3 regions of the Pseudochelatococcus lubricantis genome follow, and region 3 is predicted to be linked to each of the others. Evidence: riboswitches for the same ligand, from Rfam matches in the RefSeq annotation. Region 3 holds a riboswitch; each other region holds the start of a gene.
What was found. Region 3 has a riboswitch for thiamine pyrophosphate ahead of thiO (glycine oxidase ThiO). Riboswitches for the same ligand answer to the same signal wherever they lie in the genome.
Positions count from the first base shown of each region.

Region 1: linked by a shared signal. The riboswitch ahead of ACFFJ7_RS15810 (NUDIX hydrolase) and the one ahead of thiO (glycine oxidase ThiO) in region 3 are both predicted to bind thiamine pyrophosphate.
Region 2: linked by a shared signal. The riboswitch ahead of ACFFJ7_RS05705 (ABC transporter permease) and the one ahead of thiO (glycine oxidase ThiO) in region 3 are both predicted to bind thiamine pyrophosphate.

Region 1 is NZ_JBHLXC010000012.1:47,424-55,130, forward strand. Features, by position in the region: gene ACFFJ7_RS15795 (ATP-binding cassette domain-containing protein) at 1-720, opposite strand, end outside; gene hlyD (secretion protein HlyD) at 717-1,715, opposite strand; gene ACFFJ7_RS15805 (TetR/AcrR family transcriptional regulator) at 1,834-2,538, shown strand; TPP riboswitch at 2,587-2,718, shown strand; gene ACFFJ7_RS15810 (NUDIX hydrolase) at 2,750-3,232, shown strand; gene ACFFJ7_RS15815 (TenA family protein) at 3,255-3,899, shown strand; gene tenA (thiaminase II) at 3,913-4,596, shown strand; gene ACFFJ7_RS15825 (DUF3299 domain-containing protein) at 4,602-5,108, opposite strand; gene ACFFJ7_RS15830 (ABC transporter permease) at 5,120-6,370, opposite strand; gene ACFFJ7_RS15835 (ABC transporter ATP-binding protein) at 6,367-7,068, opposite strand; gene ACFFJ7_RS15840 (DUF2796 domain-containing protein) at 7,071-7,670, opposite strand.
Region 2 is NZ_JBHLXC010000002.1:612,870-620,576, reverse strand. Features, by position in the region: gene ACFFJ7_RS05720 (TIGR00645 family protein) at 1-257, shown strand, start outside; gene ACFFJ7_RS05715 (hypothetical protein) at 1,065-1,340, shown strand; gene ACFFJ7_RS05710 (ABC transporter substrate-binding protein) at 2,118-3,065, opposite strand; gene ACFFJ7_RS05705 (ABC transporter permease) at 3,142-3,891, opposite strand; TPP riboswitch at 4,067-4,169, opposite strand; gene ACFFJ7_RS05700 (GNAT family N-acetyltransferase) at 4,458-4,958, shown strand; gene ACFFJ7_RS05695 (GIY-YIG nuclease family protein) at 5,104-5,439, opposite strand; gene ACFFJ7_RS05690 (DUF2239 family protein) at 5,578-6,207, shown strand; tRNA gene ACFFJ7_RS05685 (tRNA-Thr) at 6,349-6,424, opposite strand; gene ACFFJ7_RS05680 (SURF1 family protein) at 6,562-7,407, opposite strand; gene ACFFJ7_RS05675 (cytochrome c oxidase subunit 3) at 7,423-7,707, opposite strand, start outside.
Region 3 is NZ_JBHLXC010000002.1:1,095,228-1,102,934, reverse strand. Features, by position in the region: gene ACFFJ7_RS07790 (branched-chain amino acid ABC transporter substrate-binding protein) at 1-532, shown strand, start outside; gene ACFFJ7_RS07785 (cytochrome c biogenesis CcdA family protein) at 641-1,369, opposite strand; gene ACFFJ7_RS07780 (P1 family peptidase) at 1,472-2,500, shown strand; gene ACFFJ7_RS07775 (thiamine phosphate synthase) at 2,481-3,113, opposite strand; gene ACFFJ7_RS07770 (thiazole synthase) at 3,110-3,895, opposite strand; gene thiS (sulfur carrier protein ThiS) at 3,900-4,112, opposite strand; gene thiO (glycine oxidase ThiO) at 4,142-5,278, opposite strand; TPP riboswitch at 5,268-5,366, opposite strand; gene scpB (SMC-Scp complex subunit ScpB) at 5,437-6,072, opposite strand; gene ACFFJ7_RS07750 (segregation and condensation protein A) at 6,069-6,878, opposite strand; gene nagZ (beta-N-acetylhexosaminidase) at 7,017-7,707, opposite strand, start outside.

The DNA.
Region 1 (7,707 bases), on a different contig from region 3:
CAGGTTCCGGACCTGCACGCAGCGCCCCCGCATCCGTCCGATCTGTTCGGCCGGCGTGCCGGCGAAGATCAGCCTGCCCTCGTTCATCAGGCAGAGTTCGTCGCAACGCTCGGCCTCGTCGAGATATGCCGTGGCCCAGACGACCGCCATGCCGCCCTTGGCGAGGCTCGTCACCATGCCCCAGAGATCCCGGCGCGAGATCGGATCGACGCCCACGCCCGGCTCGTCAAGGAGCAAAAGCTCCGGCGTGCCGATCAGCGTGCAGGCCAGGCCGAGCTTCTGCTTCATGCCGCCCGAGAGCTTGCCGGCGAGGCGCTCCGTGAACCGGCGAAGGTCGGTGAAATCGAGCAGCCGCTCGAACTGCACCTTGCGCGCCTCGCCGCCCACGCCGCGCAAATCGGCGTAAAGCACGAGGTTTTCCATCACGGTCAGGTCCTCGTAGAGCCCGAATTTCTGCGGCATGTAGCCGACCTTGAGATGCAGGATCCCCGCGTCGGCGACCGGATTGAGCCCGAGAACCGCCACCGATCCGGCGGAGGGTTTCAGCAGGCCGGCCATGATGCGCATCAGCGTCGTCTTGCCCGCGCCGTCGGGGCCCGCAAGCCCGGTGATGATGCCGGAACGGATGGCGATATCAACCTCCGCAAGGGCGAATTCGCCTTTGCCCTGTTCCGGGTAGCGATGGCCCAGACCCCGGAGCAGGACGGCCGGCTCGCTCATGGTTTCGGCTGCGCCTCGTCCGCGAGGCGCACCGTCACCGGCATGCCCTGCCGCAGCCGGTCGTCGGCGTTGTCGACGACGATGCGCAGCCGGTAGACCAGCGCGGTGCGCAGATCCTGCGTCTCCACCTGCTTCGGCGTGAACTCCGCCCGCGGCGAGACGAAGCCGACCGTGCCGGCGTAGGGCTCGCCGGGACGGGCATCCGTATAGACGAGCACCTTCGTACCCGGCGCAACGCGGCCGAGATCGGGCTCCCGTGCGTAGGCACGCACGCGCACCGGGCGATCCAGCGAGAGCGTGACGACCGTCGTGCCGGCGGCAACCATGGTACCGGGCTCGACGGCGCGCGTCAGGACGGTTCCAGCGCTCGGCGACGCCAGTGTCGCGTCGTGCAGCTGCAGGTCCGCCGCATCGCGCTGCGCCTGCGCCGCCTGCCGCTGCGCCGCCGCCTGCGCCAGTTCCTCCGGGCGGGCGCCGTTGCGTGCGGCGAGGTAGGCCTGCTGCGCGGCTTCAAGCCCGGCATTGGCCTGATCGCGCGCCGCGCGCGCGTTGTCGAGCGCCTGCCGGGAGCTTATGTTCGTCGTCTGCAATGTCCGCTGGCGCTCGAACGTCGTCTGCGCGTTGGCCGCAGCGGCGCGAAGGCCTTCCGCCTGCGCCCCGAGCCTCGCGATGTCCTCGGCGCGCGTACCCGCCTTCAGAAGCGCCTCGTTCGCCTGCGCGGCGGCGAGCGCACCATCCGCCTGCGCCAGCGCCTGCCGGAGCGGCTCGGGGTCAATCCGCGCGACGACCTGCCCGGCGACGACACGGTCGCCCTCGTCCACCTCCACACGGTCGACGCGCCCGGCGACCCGGAACGACAGGTTGACCTCGCGGATGTCGACGTTGCCGCCGAGCGTCAGCACCTGCCCCCGGGGTTGCCGGCTATCCCAGTAATACGCCCCGCCGCCGGCCAGAGCGGCGGCGATAAGCAGGATGATGAGGGTTCCGTGCTTCATGTCGAAGGATTCCCGATACCTGTGAACACGATAATGACCTGCCAGTCATTTTTCAATGATAAAATGACTGGCAGGTCATTTTGTTTCATGCCACTATCCGCCTGTGACGGAACAGCTCATGACAGACCAGCAACGCCCCGACGCTCCGGAAACATCCGCACCGGCGGAACCCGAAGCGGTGAAACCCGCATCCGACCGTATGCGCCTTAAAAAGCAGGTGAAGCGCGCCGCCATCCTGCGGGCGGCCGTGGACGAGTTCACCGAGAGAGGTTTCGCGAACGCGCGGCTTTCTTCGGTGGCCGAGCGGGCCGGCGTCGCCAAGGGCACGCTCTACCTGTATTTCAGGAGCAAGGAAGACCTCTTCGCAGGCGTCGTGCACGAGACGCTGCTGCCGCCGGAAGGAGACCGGGACGGAAAGAGCGGAACAGACGCCTCCCCAGTCGAAGCCTTCCGTGCCTTCATGCTCGGGGCCGTGGCGGATTTGCAGAATTCCGGCAGGGCGGGCGTCGCGCTCGTCGCCCTGACAGAAGGACATCACTTCCCGCAACTTGTGGATATCTACATCCAGGCGGTTCTGGAGCCGATCCTGCAGCGCATCTCGAAGCTGATGGAGGACGGAAGCACACCCCGGCTGGACGCTATCCGCCGCTTTCCCCAGCTCCTCGTTGCCCCCGTTGTCACCGGTCTGCTGTGGAACAGGTTCATGACCAAGCACCCGCCGGTCGATCTCGTCGAGATCGTCGACGCGCAGCTGTCGCTGGTCCTCGGAGACGCGGAACGGCGCGAGGACGAGCCGGACGAAGCCACCGGAACGGAACGTTAACCGACAGCGCAAATATCGCTGCCCGCGCCCCGGCTTTGTGTTATGAAGGCCGCTACCGAGGGGTGCCCCGACAAGGGGCTGAGATACTGCTGGCCCGGAATCCGTCGATAACGCGCAGCGCAGTGACCCTTTGAACCTGATCCGGGTCATGCCGGCGAAGGGACGGGTCTGTTAGCCTCACTCCTTCGCCGGCCTCCCATGCGAGGCCGCCATGAATACAGCAGAAAACACGGAAAACCCCGCCCCTTCTCCGGACGGCCGGGCACGCGGTCCCGTCGCGGCGGTCATCGCCGTCGTGTTTCACGAGGGTCGGGTGCTGCTTGTGCGGCGGGCGAATCCTCCCGACGCCGGCCTGTGGGGATTCCCGGGCGGGAAAATCGAAGCAGGCGAAGCGATCGCGGACGCAGCCGTACGCGAGCTGCTGGAAGAAACCGGCGTCCGTGGAGAGGCGCGGCGCGTGCTGACCGCCCTCGACGCCTTCGACCGCGCGGCCGATGGCCGGCTTCGCCGTCACTTCATCCTGATCGCCGTCCTTTGCCGCTGGATAGCGGGTGAGCCCGTCGCGGCGGATGACGCGCTGGAAGCGCGGTGGTTCACTCCCGATGAACTCGACGACGCCAGCCTGCCGCTGAGCCGCGACGTGGCCGACGTCGCGCGGCGAGCCGCGGGCATTGCCGAAGACAGTTTGCCATGATCGCCAGAAAAGGAACAACACGATGAGCGACGACACCTTCACCGAAATCCTGCGCCGCGCCAACGAAGCCACATGGTCGCAGGCCGTGCAGCACCGCTTCGTCCGGGAGCTGTTCGACGGCGCCGTTCCCGATGGCGTGATGGCGCGCTATCTGATCCAGGATCACCGTTTTCTCGACAGCTTCCTGACGCTTCTGGGCGCAGCGATCGCCACCGCGGACAGCTTCGAGGCGCGGTTGCGCTTCGGCCGCTTCGCCGGCATGGTCTCCGGCGAGGAGAACACCTATTTTCTGCGCGCCTTCGAGGCGTTGGGCGTGAGCGAGGCGCGCCGCGCGGAAGAGCCGGACACGGCGCCAACTGCCGGCTTCAAGGCCCTGATGCGGGAGGCGGCAGGCACGCGCGACTATGCTGCGGTGCTCGCCGTGCTCGTTGTGGCGGAATGGCTCTATCTCGACTGGGCCTCCCGCGCGCCGCAGCCGCTGCCGGACAACTTCGTCCACGCCGAATGGGTGACCCTGCACGACAATCCGTTCTTCCGCGATTTCGTGGCTTTCCTGCGCGGGGAACTCGACCGCGTTGGACCGCAGGCGAGCGACACGGCGCACGATTTCTTCCGCCGCGCGGTCGCGCTCGAACTGGCGTTCTTCGACGCCGCCCATGACGTTTGAGGAGCACACTGACATGACTGTTTTCGAGCGCCTGAAGGAAGCCGCCCGCGAAGACTGGACACGCTATGTCGACCACGCCTTCATCCGCAGGATGGAAGCGGGAACCCTGCCGGAGGCGGTGTTCCGCGCCTATCTCGTGCAGGATTACCTGTTCCTGATCCAGTTCGCGCGCGCCTATGCGCTGGCGGTCTACAAGAGCCGGTCGCTGGAGGACATGCGCACGGCGCAGACCACGCTCAACGTGATCATGGACGAGATGAAGCTGCACGTGCGCCTGTGCGAACGCTGGAACCTGTCGCCCGCCGCGCTCGAAGCCGCGCCCGAGCATCAGGCAACTGTTGCCTACACGCGCTATGTGCTCGATTGCGGCCTTTCGGGCGACCTGCTCGACCTGCATGTCTCGCTCGCCCCCTGCGTGATCGGCTATGCAGAAATCGGCAAGCGGCTCGCCCCGGCGGTGGACGCTGCCGCCGACCATCCCTACCGGGAGTGGATCGGCGAATATGCTGGCGCGTGTTTTCAGGAAGCGGCCGGCGCTGCCATCGCCCACATCGACCGCCTGGCGGAACGCGCACTGACGGCGCGGCGCTTCGACGAACTCGTAGGCATCTTCGCCAAGGCATCACGCCTGGAGGCGGATTTCTGGCAGATGGCGTTCGACATCGCTGAGGAACGGCGCAACGATCCCGCCGGATAGCGCTCTCAGGGCTTGTAGGCTTCGATGCGCTCGGCCGTCAGGGTATAGCCGATCTCCGCCAGCTCGGTTGCCGTCGCGGCGGTGGCGAGCGCGCCCGTCACCCGCACGGGCTCGAACAGGTCGCTGATCTCATAGGGGCGCGCGGTGGTGACCAGCACGAGCTGGTTCGCGGGCGGCGGCGGCACGTGAATGCAGGCGCCGACATACGGCACAAGGATGAACGTCACGACGCCCGTGCCCGAATGTTCGAGCGGCACCACGAAACCCGGAATGCGCACCGTCTTGCCGTTCCACTCAGTCCGCACTCCCGACGAGACCGGCTGCTGGCGGGCGAGAGGCGCCGCGTCGTGCTGGATCACGCCGCTGAGCGCGGGCGGACGGGACGGCACGCCCGCAGGAAGCAGATCGTCCCACGTCAGTTCGACAACTTCCTTCGCGCGGGCCGGCTCCGCGAGGAGCAGGCACGCGGCCAGCCCGCCGCCGAAGCCGCGCCGGGAGAGACTGTTGCTCATGTTTGCGCACCTCATATTTTCACCATCATGCCGTCGGCCAGCGAAAGCCTGTAGGCTCGCAGGGCCGGAAGCAGGCTGACCAGCGTGGCCGCACCCACGACACCGAGCAACACCAGAACTTCGCGCACGCCGGGCGGCTCCAGCGGTAGCCAGAGGCCGAAGGCCGCGTCGATCCACGGCTGTGCCACGGCCAGCGCGGCGTAAAGCAGGGCTGCGCCCAGCATGGCGCCGATGGCCGCCATCAGAGCCGCTTCCAGCACGAAAAGCCCGAGGATCGTCGCGGGACGCGCCCCCATGGCGCGGAAGATCGCCATCTCGCGCCGCCGCTCGTTGAGGCTCGCGAAGATCATCGCCATCATGCCGATCAACGCGGTGATGACCACCATGGCGGATACGCCGACCAGCGCCGTCTCCGCCACGCCGACGATCTGCCAGAGTTCCTGCAGCGCCAGCCCCGGCAGCACGGCGAGCAACGGTTCCTCGGGATACTGATTGATCCAGCGCTGGAGCTGGAAAACCTGCAGCCGCGACCGCACGCCGACCATGGCGGCCGTGATGGCGGTAGGCGTCAGATCCATCTGCCGGATCGCCTCCACCGGCGTCGTCTGGCCGGGTATCTTCGCGCCGCTCTTCCAGTCCACGTGGATGGCCTCGATCGCCTCCAGGCCGACGATCACGGTGCGGTCGACAGGCGTGCCGGTCTTCGCCAGAACGCCGGCAACGCGGAAGGGCTGGTCCGCATGCTCCGAGAAGGAGGCGAGGCCATGCGCGACGACGATCGGATCGCCGACCGAATAGCCGAGCGTCGCCGCGACGTCGGCGCCGACCACGGCGTCGTAAAGATCGTCGAGCCCCCGCCCCTGCGCGAAGGCGAGCGAGCGGCCGCCGCGATACTTGTAGCGCACGAAGAACTCCGCCGTCGTGCCCATGACGCGGAACTGGCGATGGCTGTCGCCGAGCGAGATCGGCACGATCCACGCCACCTCCGGCCGGGCAGCGATGTCCCGGTAGCTCTTCCACGTCACGTTGTTGGTGGCGTTGCCGATACGGAAGACGGAGTAGAGCAGGAGCTGGACCGAACCCGAGCGCGCGCCCACGATGAGATCGGTGTCCGAGATCGTATCGGCGAAGCTCGCCCGCGCGCCCGTGCGCACCTTCTCGACGCCGAGAAACAGGGCAACCGACAGCGCGATGGCGAGGATCGTCATGCCGACGGTGAGCGAGCGGGCAAGAAGCGAGGCAAAGGCAAGGCGCAGGATCATGCCGCCATCCTCCCCGTCGTGGCGATGCCGGACAGGTCCAGGACGCGGTCGAAGCGCGCGCCCAGCCGCTCGTCGTGGCTGACCATCAGCAGGGAGGTGCCGCCCTCCCGGCACCGGGCGAAGAGCAGGTCGAGGAAGGCGTTCTGCGTGCCGGCGTCCAGCGCCGACGTCGGCTCGTCCGCCACGATCAGCGGCGGACGCCCGATCAGCGCCCGCGCGACCGCGACGCGCTGCTGCTGGCCGACGCTGAGCCGCCCGGCCGGTACCGTGAGCAATTCGGTGGCGAGGCCGAGCGCCGCGCACAGCCGCGTCGCCTCTGCCCCCGCGTCGCCCGCCCGTGCGCACCGCCCGGGCGCGAAGCGCAAAGGCAGCAGGATGTTGTCCCGCACCGTCGCATAGGGCAGCAGGTTGAACTGTTGGAAGATGACGCCTATCTGCTCCGCGCGGAAACGGTCCCGCGCGCCCGGTGCGAGCGACGCGAGATCGGTGCCGCAAACCCGGACGCTGCCGGCCTCCGCCACCACGATCCCGCAGATGAGGGAGAGCAGCGTGGACTTGCCCGAGCCGCTCTCGCCCAGCAGCAGCACGGTCTCGCCCCCGTTCACGGCGAAACGGGACACGTTGAGGCTGAAGGACGCCCGGCCCGGCCAGCGAAACCGGACATCCTCAAGAACGAGTATCCTGTCCGTACCGGTCAAGATCAGAGCTGCCCCTTGAGATCGAGAACCGGCGCATCGCGCCCCACCTCGAAGCTCTTCGCCCCCTTTTCCGAGATCAACCGGATTTCAAGCTCGCGCGCATTCGGGAAAAGCTTGAAGTAGGCGAACTCGATGCCCGTGAGCGCCGCGGGGCTGGCACACGTCAGCACGTAATTCGCACGGAACTCCGTGTGCTGCGCCTCATGCCCGTGATCGGCGTGCTTCTCGCCCTCATGGGGCTTGTCCTCATGGGCCTTGTCGTCGTGGGCCTCGTGTTCGTGCTCTTCCTCGTCCACGAGCCGCGCGGCCGCTTCCGTCACCACACATTGCGCGCCGCCGGGCAGCACGAAAAGCTCCAGCGGCTTCTCCAGAACGGCAATCGCCTGGTCCAGCGCGGCGCGGTCCCCGGCGCTGCTGGCGGCATGCTCGAAACCGACGATATCCGCGCCCGGGGCCTCAAGCCCGATGGCGATCCGGCTGCCTTCGACGGCAATCTCAAGCCGGCCTACGCCGTGCTCATGCGCGCCGAGTTCGCGATGCTCCTGCGCCAGCGCGGGGGAGACGGCAACCGTGGCGAGAAGCGCGATTGCAAGGCGTTTCATGGAAATTCCTTTTCCGGTTACTGCGGTTTCCCTGAGG
Region 2 (7,707 bases), 480 kb from region 3:
CCACCAGAGCTGCGGACGAGCGGAACAGCTCTCCGGAGTGGATGGGCCAGATCGATTTCACCGGCCTCAAACTGAAGCTGATGTCATCCATCGTGGCTATTTCGTCCATTCAGTTGCTGAAGAACTTCATGGATGTGAGTCTTTACTCGGACAGGGAACTGGCCTGGATGGTGGGGCTGCACTTCGTGTTCGTTTTGACCGGTCCACTGCTGGCCGTGATCGAACGGTTATCGGGCGGCGACCGGAACGGGACCTGAAACAAGGCACGCCGCGGCACAGAACACCCCGCCGCAGTTCTGCGTTTTCGGGAATCGCGGCCGGCTGCCCTCTGCCGCCTGTCCCGGCAGCACTTCCCGATCCAACATGGTGAGCGGCGATTACAGTAGCGCCGGCCTCGGCCTCTGGTCTGAGCGAATTACAACCAAATTCCAGAATGCTCGTTATAGTTGTACCGCTCCATTGGGCGTTGTTGGCTTTTTAATAAAGTATTCACCATCGCGGATATGCATACTCTATTCTTTATCAGCCATGCTATGCGCTCCTGGATTCATTTTTTGCTTTGACATACTGAAAGAATCAGGCAGCATTCTCTTGGGGGCCAATCAACGAGATTGCTATGATACCCGAAAATCACAGGAGACCTTGGACCGATGCAGAAAAAAAGCGACTTCAAGACCTCGCCGCCGCCAACACCCCTACCCGCATGATCAGCATCGAACTGGGCCGGTCCGAAGATTCGATACGTGTGAAAGCGGCTGCGGAAGGTATCCCCTTGAAAAGGACAAACCGAAAATCAGGCGAGACAACAACCTGACAACGGTTCCGTTCTAGATCCGGAATACAGGCGGCCAGCCCTGACCGGCCGTCGTTTTCTCCGGGACAGGCTTCGGACACCGGTAAACCCCGCGCAGTGCGGGGTTGAAGCACACACAGCGGCGCCGGCTTCGCATCGGCCGCCCTGTGGTCATGGCGCGGAGATCTGCGGCCCTGCCATGCTGACTGAATGCTGGACTCTCGTCGCGGTTCGATTACGCTCCCGGCGTCAATCGATCAGGAGTAACCGAATGAGCGATCAGAACAGCAAGATTTCCCATCTCTTCACCGAACTGACTGCACTCCGCATTGTGGTTCAGGGGCTTGTCGGCAGAAGAGCTCTTGAAACCAATGATCCGCGGCTCTTCATCGAGAATCTGAAAGCCGCCTCCATAGACGATCTTTCGCGCGCCAGCTTTTCAGAAGCGGTCGCAGAACACGACAATGCAATCAGGGATGGCGTTCGCGAAGAGATTGAACGCTTCCTCGGCGCACTGAATTTTCCGCAGAGAGCGGGGAACCCGTAAGCCGCGCCCACACACCGGGGCCTTTTCATCAACAGATCCCGGCTTCGAGATCAGGCGCATTCATCAAGCAAAGCAATGACGCTTCTCGACAAGAGCAACTCCAGCAAAAGCAGACGCTGCGCTTGCGCCCGGAAATATGTAAAAACAAAATGACAGGCTATTTTTGCGTTTCGGCGAAACGTAGAAGTGGCCAGGCGTAACCTGTCGAGAAGCGTCCCGGTCTGCTCGCCTCCGCTTGCGGAAACAACAGTCCCTGGCGACAGCTCCATCCTCGCCCGTGCCTTTGCTGCGCGGGGCCGGATGTCAGGGCGGCCATGCCTCGCGGTGTTGGCCGCCCCTATATCGCCATAGAAGGGCTGTTCACTCACCGGATAAGGAGAGGGAGGAGGCTCGCCATGAGATTTCCACGTCTTCTGCGCAGCATGGCTGTCATCGTCGCCGGTGTACTGCTATCCGGATGCGTCTCGTATGGATACGGCCCGGGGCCGGTCTATCATGACGGCTATGGCAGAGTTTATAGCGAGCGGTATGCCTACCCGGCACCCCGCGTCGTCCCGGCACCGCGATATCGTTACCAGCGCCAAGACTACAGGCCACGGCCGGGCTACTATTATCAGCCGCGCGTCTACCGCGCTCGTCCTGTATATGGGCCGCGGCCAGGCTACTACTATCGAGGCCATTACGGGTATTGGCGCTGAACGGCGAGAACCATGACGCGGCCGTGCGGACGGCGGCGCGCCCCGCATAAGGGCCGCCGGCCGCGGCAGCGAGGCACGTTCAGCGAACGTCGATATTGATATCGTCGAGCGAGGGCGCCTTCCCGATCAGCCCCTGCTCAACGAGAAACGTGCCGAAGCGTTCGTAGCGGCGCCGGTCGAGCGCGGCGGGACGCCTAGCGAAACGCGGCAGCGTATCGAACCACGCCCGGCGGTTAAGCTCGTTATCGAGGTCCGGATAGGCGGCAACGAACAGTTTCCACGCTTCCTCCGGATGATTGGTCAGATAGAGCGTTGCATCCTCGACCGCGGCAAGAAAGCGGGGCAGGCGGTCGTCCCCCTCCAGCGCCCGGCGCGTGACGAGGATGAGTTCGTCATAGGTCGGCACACCGTGCTCTTCGGGATAGAATATCCGGCCTTCACGCCCCTCCAGCCGCATTTGCGTCAGCTCGAAATTGCGGTAGCTGCCAACGGTCGCATCCACCTTGCCGCCGATGAGCGCCGGGGTAAGCGCGAAGTTGACGTTGACCAGTTCGACATCATCCATGACAACGCCGGCGCTGGAGAGCATCCTGCCGAGAAGCGCTGTCTCGAAGCCCGACACCGAATAGCCGATTTTCCTGCCCTTGAGATCGGCCAGCGTCCTGACCGGGCCATCGGCAAGGACGGTTATACCGTTCAGGGGCGTTTCCACGAGCGTCGCGAAGCGGACGATGGGCAGGCCGGCCGCATGGTCGAGATAGAGCGACGGCTGGTAATGAACGCCGACGTCGGCCTGGCCAGCGGCCACGAGACGCGGCACGGACGACGGATCGGAGGGAGCAACGAGTTCGACATCGAGCCCGGCCTTTTCGAACAGCCCCAGACGGTCAGCGACAACGAGGGGCGCGTGGTCCGGATTGACGAACCATTCGAGCAGGACTGTCAGCTTGTCCGCCGCACGGGTGGGGGTACTCACGGCCAGCGCCAGAGCGCCGAGCGCGATGGCGAGCAGGGGGATTTTTCTCATCGGTTCCTCCTTTGATGCGAAAACGGGTCGACGGGGCGCTCCAACAGCTGGCGCCCGGGCTTCAGGGACCAGAGCGTCACGGCTCCTGCTCATGCGCCCACGGCGCGACGCGGCGGGCCACCTCGTCGACAAGCGCACGCAGCGCGAGACTGAGCGCCGCGATGATCGCCATCGCAGCGAAGGCTGTCGCCGTCTGCATACGGGCATTCGCCTGCCCCATCACGAAACCGAGGCCGGCCGAGGCTCCCACCCATTCGCCGACGACCGCGCCGAGCGGGGCAAGCGGCGCCGCAACGCGCAGGCCCGTCATCAGCGCCGGCAGGGCGAGCGGCACGCGGATATCGACCAGCGTCCGCCAATGGCTGGCGCCAGTGAGCGCCGTTGCATCGAGAATGTCGCGATCGACGCGGCGCAGGCCATCGGCAAAGGCCGAGGCGACGGGGAAGAAGATGATGATCGTCGTCATAACCACTTTCGACAGCATGCCGAAACCGAACCAGACGACCAGCAGGGGGGCGATGACGAAAACCGGCAGGGCCTGCAGCACGAGCAGCATCGGCCATACAAGCCGCCCGAGTCTTGGCACCGCGGCGACAAAGAACGCCGCCAGCACGCCGAAGCTCGTGCCGAAAACGAAGCCGAGCGCGATTTCCGTCACCGTCGTCAGGCTGTGACGGGCAAGATAACCCGCTTGTGCGCCGAACACGGCAGCGACGTCGGCCACGGACGGCAGGATGTAACGGGGAGGCTGGAACACCCAGACCGCGCCCTGCCAGACGAGAATCAGCGCGATCAGGGTGCGCAACGCCGCGCCGGTCCGCGCCATGCCGTTCAACGCCTCGCGCGCGGGTGGCCGGGGTCGGCGAAGGGGCGAAAAGACAGAAAAACCACGACATTCGACTCCGCATCAGCCGCGCGGCGCGAACCGGCCAGAGCCTTGCCGCGCCAGTGACGATCCGGATTGTCCAATGCCAGGAAAAGGATATGGGCCGCCGCTTGTGCAGAGCGGGGCTTTCCGTTCCTACGCCGGTACGAACCGGATCAGGTTCAAGGGTCCGGCTCGCCGCCATCTCAGCACCGTTCGGTGCACCCCTCGGATAAGCAGAGCATTGGGTCAGGGCATGAAGGAAGTCAAGCCCCGCCCGCACGAAAGCGTTGGCACCAACCACCTGAGCGATCATGACAATTTTGGGGAAAGTGGCGCCGCTTGCGTGACCGCTGACCGCGCGGCCAAGGGCTTGATATCGTGAATGCCCGAGACGGGGAGCAGGACAGCACGATGTCCCGCTTGTGCCTGGAGCGCGTTCCGATCAGAATTCGCTCAAAATTCGGCAGCCCATAAACGCGGACGCATTGCCGTACACGCGCAACTTGACAATCAAGGAACATAACATGCTGATCCGAAACGAAATCGCCAGTGACATCCCGGCGATCCGTGCGGTTGTGACCGAGGCCATGCGGATGCTGCCGCAATCCACCGGAACCGAGGCGACCATCGTTGACAGGCTGCGGGCAGAGGATGCCCTTACCCTGTCGCTCGTGGCCGAAGACGGTGGTGAGGTGGTCGGCTATCTCGCCGCCTCGAAGGCGCGGATTGGATCGCAGGACGGCTGGGGCCTGATCGGCCCCCTTGCGGTCTTGCCGTCGAGGCACCGGCAGGGGATCGGCAGCGCCCTGATGGCCGAGGCGATCCTTCGATTGAGGGCGACCTGCCCGGGCGCGACCTTGGTAGGCGACCCCGGATATTATGGTCGTTTCGGCTTCAGGGCGTTTCCGGGGTTGCGGATAGATGGCTGCCCGCCAGAGGTAGTTCAGGCCTTGCCGTTCGATGCCACTGAACCGAGCGGCGAAGTGATCCATCACGCCGCATTCGGTCTGGATCAACAAGGTTGACAGCAGCCAGGGCCGCACATTTGACAGCGTGGCTCCGGCGCCCGCATTTCATCGCACACCCGGCTATTAGGCCTGAACTCTGATGAAGGCCATGCCAATAACCGCGCGGTGACCGCCCGGGATTGGCGCGAAAGACTTGCCGGGCTCACATAACTTTGGCGTTCAGCTTCGTTCGCCAGTGGAGCGCTCGCTCCTTCAGGTTCTTGTCGCGTATATAAGGAGACTCATCGGTTTCGATTTTTTCAATGACCTCGAAACTGAAATGAGCTTCGCCGTATTGACGCCACGCGGCCAGCAAATCCGGTCTTGGATGAGTACCTTGCCGAAGTGCGAACCATATGCGTGTCTGGATGGTTTCTATATCGGGCCATTGGCCGATCCAGATATCACCAGAGACGGCAGAGCGAATGGCATAAACACCACCCACCACCTTGCGCTCCTTGTAGGCGGCAACTGCCGCCTTCCTCTTTTCGCTGTTCATCTTAATACCCCGATCAATTCCCGATTCCGCAAACGGCCTCGCCGAGAAGCGCACCGGCAGCGATAATATTATCCGGGTTATATTGACGCAAGAATTTTATCCGGGTATTTAATGCCCGTGATCATATGGAGTTGACCAGTGCCTGACTATCTCTCGAAACCCTGCACCGCATTCGACGGTTATCGGCTGCTGTTGTCCGGGCCGTTGATCGAGGTCGCCCTCGCTGTAAAAGCGACGATCGAAACCGACGCCACGCGCGCAGTTCTGGTGTTCGACGATTTGACGGGACGTGTAATTGATCTTGATCTGCGCGGCTCCAAGGCCGAGATCATTGAAAGGCTATCGCGTTCCGCGCAGCAATCTGCCGAGCATTCTGCGGCTCGATCGAGCGAACCATCAGAGTTGCCAAAGGCAGACGCTTCGGAACCACGAGGGCGGGGGCGGCCAAAATTAGGCGTCGTGGCCCGTGAGGTGACCTTGCTGCCGCGACAGTGGGATTGGCTGGCGGCGCAACCGGGCGGCGCCTCCGCCGTTCTCCGGCGGCTCGTTGATGAAGCCAAACGAAATGGCGGTTCCCGGCAACGACGAATTGCGCAGGAGGCTGCCTACCAATTCATGTTAGGGATCGCCGGCGACTTGCCAAATTACGATGAGGCTGCTCGTGCCCTTTTCGCAGATGATCGCAAGATGCTGGAGCATTGTGTCGCTGAGTGGCCGGGAGATATCGCAACCCATCTCATTCGCCTCGCCTTCGAAGCGCGCCCGTAGCTGGCGTCGCTTCGGCGATTCGTCGCCCAACACCGTGTTGCATCTCGTCTACCTGAAGCGGGGCAACCTTCATCCCCTGAAGGGCCCTACCGGCGTTACAACGAGCGCGATGGCTATCTATCGGAATTTTTTCGGGAGTTTTGGTGCCGCTTAGGTGACTCGAACACCTGACCCCATCATTACGAATGATGTGCTCTACCAACTGAGCTAAAGCGGCCAACCATTCCGATAACGGCACAGTACGCCTACGGCGCATCCGTCATCGCTATGTATGTTGTGCTTTTACCTTTCCTGTGCTGCGGGTCAAGCGGGAAATATCGTTTTCCACACCTGACTGGCTGCATTCCACGCGAGTCACCCTTCCCGTGGCGGCCGGCGCTCCTTGTCGGCGAGATACCGGCGCGCGTAGAGCGTGAAGACGGCCGCAAGCGTCACGGCGAGCCCGAACCACGTGAAGGCATAGTCGAGATGGTTGTTCGGAAAGCTGACCACCGTCAGCCCGCCGCGTGGCCAGGCCGCAGTGCCCTCGCCGGTTGCCTCGACGGCGTCGATCAGGAAAGGCGCCACGCGCGTCATCCCCGTGGCGCGGGCGATGGCCTGCGGATCGCGCGTGAACCACTCACCTGCCTCCGGCACGTCCGCCGGCACGAACCAGCCGCGCTCCTGTGGCGCGCGCAGCAGACCTGTCACTGTGACCGCGCCGTCACGGCGGTCGCCGTCGGACCACTGGCGGAATGCCGCCGCGTCCTGCTTCAGCTCCACCGGTATGAAACCGCGGTTGACGATGATGATGCTGCCGTCGGCCTGCTTCAGCGGTGTCAGCACGAAATAGCCCATCAGCGCGCTGCCGCCGCCGCGTCTGTCGAGCTGCGCATTGCCGTGGACATAGACCTGCAGGTCGTAAAGATACCCGCCCGTCGCGGTGATTGGGCGGTACTCCGCCTCGTCGCGCTGCCACGCCGCCCATTCGGCCTCCGCCGGCGCGGGAACGGGCGCGGCATGCGTGCGCGCCTCGATGCGGGCGATCAGCGCCTCTTTCCACGCCAGCCTCTGAAGCTGCCAGACACCGAGCACGACGAGGATGATCACGCCGGCGAGCGTGAAGATGCCAGGCGCCAGCAGGGCCCGCCACGCCGGCCCGTCCGAAGCCGCGCTGCCGGCGGCGGATGGTTGCCGTTTCTCCGTCCGCCGCTCGTCCATGGTCGGCCGACGGTCTCAGTGGCCGCCGCTGCCGCCGGAACCCCACACGTAGATCGCCACGAACAGGAACAGCCACACCACGTCGACGAAGTGCCAGTACCACGCCGCAAACTCGAAACCGAGATGCTGCGTCCGCGTGAAATGTCCGAGATAGACCCGCAGCAGGCAGACCGCGAGGAAAATCGTGCCGATGATTACGTGCGCGCCGTGGAAGCCCGTCGCCATGAAGAACGTCGCGCCGTAGATGTTGCCGGAAAAGCCGAACGTCGCGTGGCCGTACTCATAGGCCTGCACGAACGT
Region 3 (7,707 bases):
CACCGGCGAGAAGGACTACTCCGCCCTCGTCTCCAAGCTGAAGGCGGCCAATGTCGACGTGGTGTACTTCGGCGGCCTCTACACGGAAGCGGGCCTGATCACCCGCCAGATGCGCGACCAGGGCCTTTCCGCGCCCCTGATGGGCGGCGACGGCATCGCATCATCTGAGTACGCGGCCATCGCCGGTCCCGGCGCGGCAGGCACGCTGATGACCTTCAGCCCCGATCCGCGCAAGAACCCGGCCGCGCAGCAGGTGGTCGAGAAGTTCAAGGCCAAGAACTTCGATCCCGAGACCTACACGCTCTACAGCTATGCCGCCGTGCAGGTGCTGGCGCAGGCCGCCGAGGAAGCGAAGTCGCTCGATCCGGAGAAGGTTGCAGAGACCATTCGTTCCGGCAAGGCCTTCAAGACCGTGATCGGCGATCTGTCGTTCAACGAAAAGGGCGATATCACCCGTCCGGACTACATCGTCTACGAATGGCGCAAGACGGCTGACGGCAACGTCGGCTACTCGGGCAACGAGGTCGAATGACCGTCGGCTACCCCCGACATTCAGAAACCCCGGCGGGCAATCGCCGGGGTTTTTCGTGGAAAGGCCGCCGGATGGCTGAGAAAACAGCCATCACGCCCCTGCCTGCCGCTATCCGATCTGCCCGAGCGCCGGAAACGTCTCCAGCAGCCAGAACGAGAACTGGTTGATGCTCCCGGTGAGAAAGGCGATGCCGGTGAGCACCAGCAGGCCGCCCATCACCTTCTCGACAAGGGCGAAGCGGGTACGCATGCGCCGGATGAACGACACCAGCGGCTTCATGACGAAGGCGGTGGCGATGAAGGGAATACCGAGGCCCAGCGAATAGACGGCGAGCAGGCTCGCCCCGCGTCCCACGCTGTCCCCCGACCCCGCGACCGCGAGAATGGCGGCGAGGATCGGGCCGATGCACGGCGTCCAGCCGAAGGCGAAGGCCAGCCCCATGACGTAGGCGCCCCAAAGCCCGGCGGGCTTGTCCAATTGCATGCGCGCCTCGCGATAGAGGAAGCCGAGGCGGAAGACGCCGAGGAAATGCAGCCCCATGATAATAATGACGATGCCGGCCAGCATGCCGAGCACGTCGAGATACTGCCGCACGACCTGCCCCAGCGCGGAGGCGGTCGCTCCGAGCAGGACGAAGACGGTCGAGAAGCCGGCCACGAACAGCAGCGAGGCGAAGAAGGCCCGCCGCGTCACGCCCGCGTCGTGGCGTTTGGTCAGACTGTCAAGCGTCGTTCCGGTGAGGAACGTGACATAGGGGGGCACCAGCGGCAGGACGCAGGGGCTCAGGAAGCTCAGGAGGCCGGCGAGAGCGGCCGCTGGATAAGTGACGTCGATCATGCAAGGGCTTGTATCCGCGAGGCCCCGTCCGCGGCAATATGGCATGAACGCGCATGGGCCGATATAGCGGCAATTTGATCGGCGAAAGTTCCGGAGGGCAGCATGGCGGATGAAACGCACAATCTGATCACCGATGTTCCGGGCCTGTGCGTCGGGCATGCGCACGATGCCGGCGCTGCCACCGGCGTCACGGTAGTGGTGTTCGACGAAGCGGCCGTCGCCTCGCTCGCCATTCTGGGCGGCGGGCCGGGCGTGCGCGACACCGCCCTGCTCGAACCGGAAATGACGGCGCAGGCCGTCGACGCGCTGGTGCTTTCGGGCGGTTCCGCCTTCGGGCTCGATGCGGCCGGCGGCGCCATGAGCGCGCTGGCGCGCCACGGGCGCGGCTATGCGGTGGGAAGCGTGCGGGTGCCGCTGGTGCCGCAGGCTGTGATATTCGACCTCCTCAACGGCGGCAACAAGCCCTGGGCCTCGGGCGTCGGGGCGCCGCCGCACCGCGAACTCGCCGAGCAGGCGGTCGAGGATGCACTCGCGTCCAGCGGGGTCTTCGTGCTCGGCACAATCGGCGCGGGCTATGGCGCCACGACGGTGAACCTCAAAGGCGGCATCGGCTCCGCCAGTGCACGCACCACGGAGGGCCACAGTGTCGGCGCCATCGTGGCCGTGAACGCGGTGGGGTCGGGCGTAATCGGCGGCGGCCCGCACTTCTGGGCCGCGCCGTACGAGCAGAACGCGGAATTCGGCGGGTTCGGCCTGCCGCCCTCCATTCCGCCGGAAGCGCTTGTGCCGCGTTTCAAGGGCGGGCCGGGCGAGAATACGACGATTGCCATCATCGCCACCGACGCGGCGCTGACCAAGGCGCAGGCAAAGCGTCTGGCGCTCGCTGCTCACGACGGCATGGCACGGGCGTTGCGCCCCTCCCACGCGCTGCTTGACGGCGACACCGTCTTCGCCGCCTCGACGGGCAGACGGCCGCTCGGCCCGTCGCCCTATGAACTGTCGGCGCTCGGAGTTGCCGCTGGCGATTGCCTGGCGCGGGCGATTGCACGCGGCATCTTCGAGGCGACGGCCCTGCCCTTCCCCGGCGCGCAGTTGGCCTGGCGGGACAGGTTCAGCCCAACGCCGCGATAAGCGCGCGCACCTCCGCCGCAGGATCGGCCGCGCGCATCACGCCGCCCATGACAGCGACGCCGGCAGCGCCCGCCGCGAGACAGACAGGAGCGGAATTCGCATCGATGCCGCCGATGGCGATCACCGGCACGCGCGCCGCCTGCACGATGACCGCGAGACCCGTCGCGCCAAGCCACGGCCCATAACCCGGCTTGCTGGCAGTGGCGAAGGCCGGACCGGCGATAATGTAGTCGAGGTGGGCGGGATCGGCGTCGCGCGCCTGCTCCGGCGTGTGCACGGACTGGCCGATGAGCGCATCCTCGCCGAGCACGGCCCTCGCCGCCGCCGCGTTGGCGGCCTCCGGCAGATGGACGCCATCGACCCCCGCCCGCAACGCAATCTCCGCCGCGCCGTGAACGGTGACGCGCCCCCCGACGGCGGCGGCGCGCCGCTTGAGGTCGCGTGCGAGTTCCACCTGCGCGTCGGCGTCCAGATCCTTCTCGCGCAGGCTGATCCAGCGGCAGCCACCCGCGAAGGCCGTGTCCGCCAGCGGCCCCAGCCCGCCCGCGCCGCCCGCAAGCTGACGCCTGTCGGTGACGATGAGGACGGACGGCGCTGGAAGCCGCCGGTTCACGATTCGATCAGGCCGAGCTGCGGGCTCGATGCCTCCGCGTTGCGGCGCCGGGGAATCCGCCCGGCGAGATGCGCCAGCCTGCCGCCGGCCACCGCGTGCCGCATCGCCATGGCCATGCGCACGGGATCGTTGGCCTTGGACACCGCCGTGTTCAGCAGCACCGCCGAGCAGCCGAGTTCCATGGCGAGCGCGGCGTCGGAGGCCGTGCCGATGCCGGCGTCCAGCACCACCGGCACGGCGCTCCGCGCGCAGATCATCTCGATCATGTGCGGGTTGGAGATGCCGAGGCCCGATCCGATCGGCGAGCCGAGCGGCATCACGGCGGCCGCGCCCGCGTCCGCCAGCTTCCTGCAGGCGATGGGGTCGTCCGTGCAATAGGGCAGCACCACGAAGCCCTTGTCGACGAGTTCGGCGGTGGCGCGCAGCAGTTCCTCGACGTCCGGATACAGCAGTTCGCGGTCGCCGATTACCTCCACCTTCACCCAGTTGGTGCCAAGCGCCTCGCGCGCGAGTTCCGCCGTCAGCACGGCATCGCGCGCAGTCTGGCAACCCGCCGTGTTGGGCAGGAAATGCACCGCGCCGGCGAGCACGTCGACGAGGCTCTCGGCCGCACCTGTCAGGTCGATGCGGCGGATGGAGGCCGTGGTCATCTCGGTGCCGCTTGCCTTCACCGCGTCCAGCATCGCCTTCTGGTTGGGATAGCCCGCCGTGCCGAGGAACAGGCGCGATGTGAACGTGCGCCCGGCGATAACCAGCGGGTCGTCGTGAATGTCCGTTGCCATGATATCAGCCGCCCTGCCTTGCCTGCACGATCTCGATGCGGTCGTCGGCGTGCAGCGCCGTCAGCATCCACCTGTCGCGCGGCAGCACCGCGCCGTTCAGCGCCACCGCCACGCCGCGCGTGTCGAGGCCGATGTCGTGCCGGGCGAGAAGCGCCGCCAGCGTCGCGTCGCCGACCTGCTCGCTTCTGCCGTTTACACGCACCTGAATTTCACTCATTTTCCCGATCCCGGTTCGATCTTTTCAGCTTATGCCGCATGGGCATGAAAACGTTCCAGCGCGAAGGGCGCCGCCAGCGGATCGTGCTCGCCGTCCAGAATGAAGCGCGAGACGATGTCGGCCGTCACCGGCGTGAGCAGGATGCCGTTGCGGTGATGGCCCGTGGCGTAGACGAGGCCCGCGACCGGCCCTGGCCCCAGGATGGGCGCGTCGTCGCGGCTGCCGGGCCGGAAGCCCGCCCACGTCTCGATCAGCGGCAGTTCCTCGATGCCGGGCAGCGCGCGCCAGGCGTTCTGCAGCAGCGAGAGGATGCCGCCCGCCGTCAGCCTGTCGTCGAAGCCACGCTCCTCCGCCGTCGCGCCGACGATGAGCCGCCCGTCGATACGGGGCACGAGGTAGACGCCGGATGCCCAGACCACGTGGCGAATCAGCGGGTTACCTGCATCCATGCCAACCGCCAGCATCTGCCCCTTGATGGGCCGCACGGGCGGGCGAATGTCCGGCGTGAGTCCGCCGATACTGCGCGACCATGCGCCCGCCGCGAGCACGACGGTGGATGCCGCGTGGCGCTCGCCGCCGACTTCGACACCCGCCGCGCGGCCGTTTTCGATGACGATGCGCTCCACCGCCGCATCCTCGCGCAGGTCCACGCCGGCGCCGATTGCCGCGGCACGCAGGGCAGCGGCGAGTTTGCGGTTGTCGACCTGATGGTCCTCCGGGCTCCAGACCGCGCCGCTGGTGCTCGCCAGCAGCGGCTCTCGCGCGCGCACCTCGCCAGCCGGCAGCCATTCAACGGGCAGGCCGGCCTTTTCCTGCAGCGCGAAGTGGTGGCGAAGCCGCGCTTGCTCGTCGGCATTGAGCGCCACATGCAGCGTGCCCTCGCCGCGAAGACCGACCGACAGGCCGGTCGCGGTTTCGAGTTCGGCGGCGAAGCCCGGCCACAGGCGCTGGCTCTCGCGGTTGAGGGGCAGAAGCCAATCCTCGCCCGGCTCAAGCTCGGTGCAGGCGGCGAGCATGCCCGCCGCCGCATGGCTCGCGCCGCTGCCGGCCTTGCCCTTGTCGAAAACGGTGACGTGCGCCCCACGGCCGGCCAGTCGCCACGCGACCGACAGCCCGATGACACCGGCACCGACAATAATAATGGAGTCAGACGACTGCGTAACCAACGGCGCCTCCCTACGCTGGAATGACCCAGACAGGTTCGATGGGTATTATCTCAGCCGCGCCCGATGCGCGGCACCCCAGTGCCTATGGTTGGAACATCGTATCTTTTGCCGACTTTGGCAAGTGGAATCGCGCAAGAAGCAGGGTGCGGCGAGGAGCCTCAGGTCGCCGCGCCGTCCTCAAGCGCATCCTCGTCGTCGCGCAGCGCGTCATCGTCGCTGGGCGACGGCACCGAGAAGCTGCGCGGCAGGCGCCCGTCGAGGAAGCCCGCGCCCCTGAGGTCCTCAAGGCCGGGCAGTTCGTCGATGGAGGCAAGGCCGAAGTGGGAGAGAAATTCCGGCGTGGTGCCGTAGGTCACGGGGCGCCCGGGCGTGCGGCGGCGGCCGCGCAGCCTGATCCAGCCCGTTTCCATCAAGGTGTCGAGCGTGCCGCGCGAGGTGGCGACGCCACGGATTTCCTCGATCTCCGCCCGTGTCACAGGCTGGTGATAGGCAATGATCGCCAGCACCTCAAGCGCCGCGCGGGAAAGCCGGCGTGGCTCTTCCACCTCCCGCACCAGCGAAGGCGCTAGATCGGGCGCAGTGCGGAACGCCCACTTGCCCGCCACCCGCGCGAGAGTGACGCCGCGCCCTGCGTAGTCGGCTTCAAGCCGCGCGAGGATGCGCGCGAGATCGGCATCGCCGGGGATGCGCGCGGCAAGCTCCTCCTCCGCCACGGGTTCGCGCGAGGCGAACAGGATCGCCTCGACCACGCGCAGCGCGCGCGCTTCGGCAGCGCTGTTGCCGTGGTCCGTCATGCCACCTCCCGCACCGTGTCCGGGTCCCCGCTGTGTGGCGCGCCGGCACGCCGGCGCAGCATGAGGGGGGCAAACGGCGCGTCCTGCCGGATGTCGACGTGGCCCTCGCGCACCATCTCCAGCATCGCCGAGAGGGCGGACGCGCGCACCGTGGCGCGCATGGCGGGCGTCGCCATGTAGCTTTCGAGCCATGGGTCGAGCATCGTCCATTCGATCGCCCCGCCGACGAGGCGCTGCAAGGCCTCGCGCGCCTCCGCCAGCGACCACACCGTCCGCTTCTGCAAGGTGACGCGGGCGTTGACCATCCGCTGCCGGTTGTCCGTATAGGCCCGCAGCAGTTCGAACAGGGAAACGTTCCACTTCGCGCGCGGGACGATCGCCATTTCCTCCGGCGCGCCGCGCGCCAGCACATCGCGCCCGAGGCGCGGCCGTCCGGCGAGCTGTTGCGCAGCGCGGCGGATCGCCTCCAGCCGCCGCAGACGCAGCGCCAGCACGGTGGCCAGATCCTCCGCCACCGGCTCCTCCGCCGGCGCGGGCGCGGGCAGAAGCAGGCGGGATTTCAGGAAGGCGAGCCACGCCGCCATCACCAGATAGTCGGCGGCGAGTTCAAGGCGCAACTGGCGGGCGGCCTCGATGAAGGCGAGATACTGCTCCACCAGCGCCAGAATGGATATCTGCGTGAGGTCGACCTTCTGGCGGCGCGCGAGTTCGAGCAGCAGGTCGAGCGGCCCCTCGAAGCCGTCGACATCGACGATCAGCGCGGGCTCCGCCTCGCGCTGCTGCGGCGCGTCGAAATCGTCCGACATGGTATCCGCGCGGGATGCCCCGTCCGCCACTCTTGCCAGTTCCCTTTATCGCAGCAGTTCAGCCATGGCGGCCGGATGCCGCTCCGTCCATCTTGCTTGCACGTGATCTGTCCGAAAAGTGGCAGCCACTCTTCCGGATCATGCGTCGGAGCGCGCGCGCCCTTCCGTCGGATCGCCCTGCGCCGGCGCAACCGCGCTGACGAGAGGATTGGTGCTGGCGGGCCGATTTGCAAGTGCGGCGGCGACCGCGGCCTCGAACCGCAGGCGCTCATCCACAGGATCGAAGGCTTCCGGCGGATGCTCCAGCAGACCGAGCGCCCGCGCGGCGCGGACGGCGGCCTCCCCGGCGAGGTCGGGCGCGGCGGCGGCGAGTTCCCGCATCTCCGGCAGGACGCCGTTGCAATGCAGCGCGATGTCACAACCGGCAGCGAGCGCGGCAACTGCCCGTTCGCCGATGGTTCCCGAGAGCGCGTTCATCGACAGGTCGTCCGTCAGCAACAGGCCGCCGAAGCCGATGTGGCCGCGCACGATACGCTCGATCACGATGGGCGACACGGTCGCCGGCCGGTCCGGGTCGACGGCGGCATAGACGACATGCGCCGTCATGGCGAGCGGCGCGTCGGCGAGCGCGCGGAACGGCACGAAGTCGTGCGCGGCAAGCTCCGCCTCGCTCGCTTCCACGACGGGCAGCGCCCTGTGGCTGTCGGCGTTGCCCCGCCCGTGTCCGGGAATATGCTTGACGACCGGCAGCACGCCGCCGGCGAGATATCCCGCCATCGCCGCACGACCCAGCGCTGCGACGCGCTGCGGTTCCGTGGCATAGGCGCGG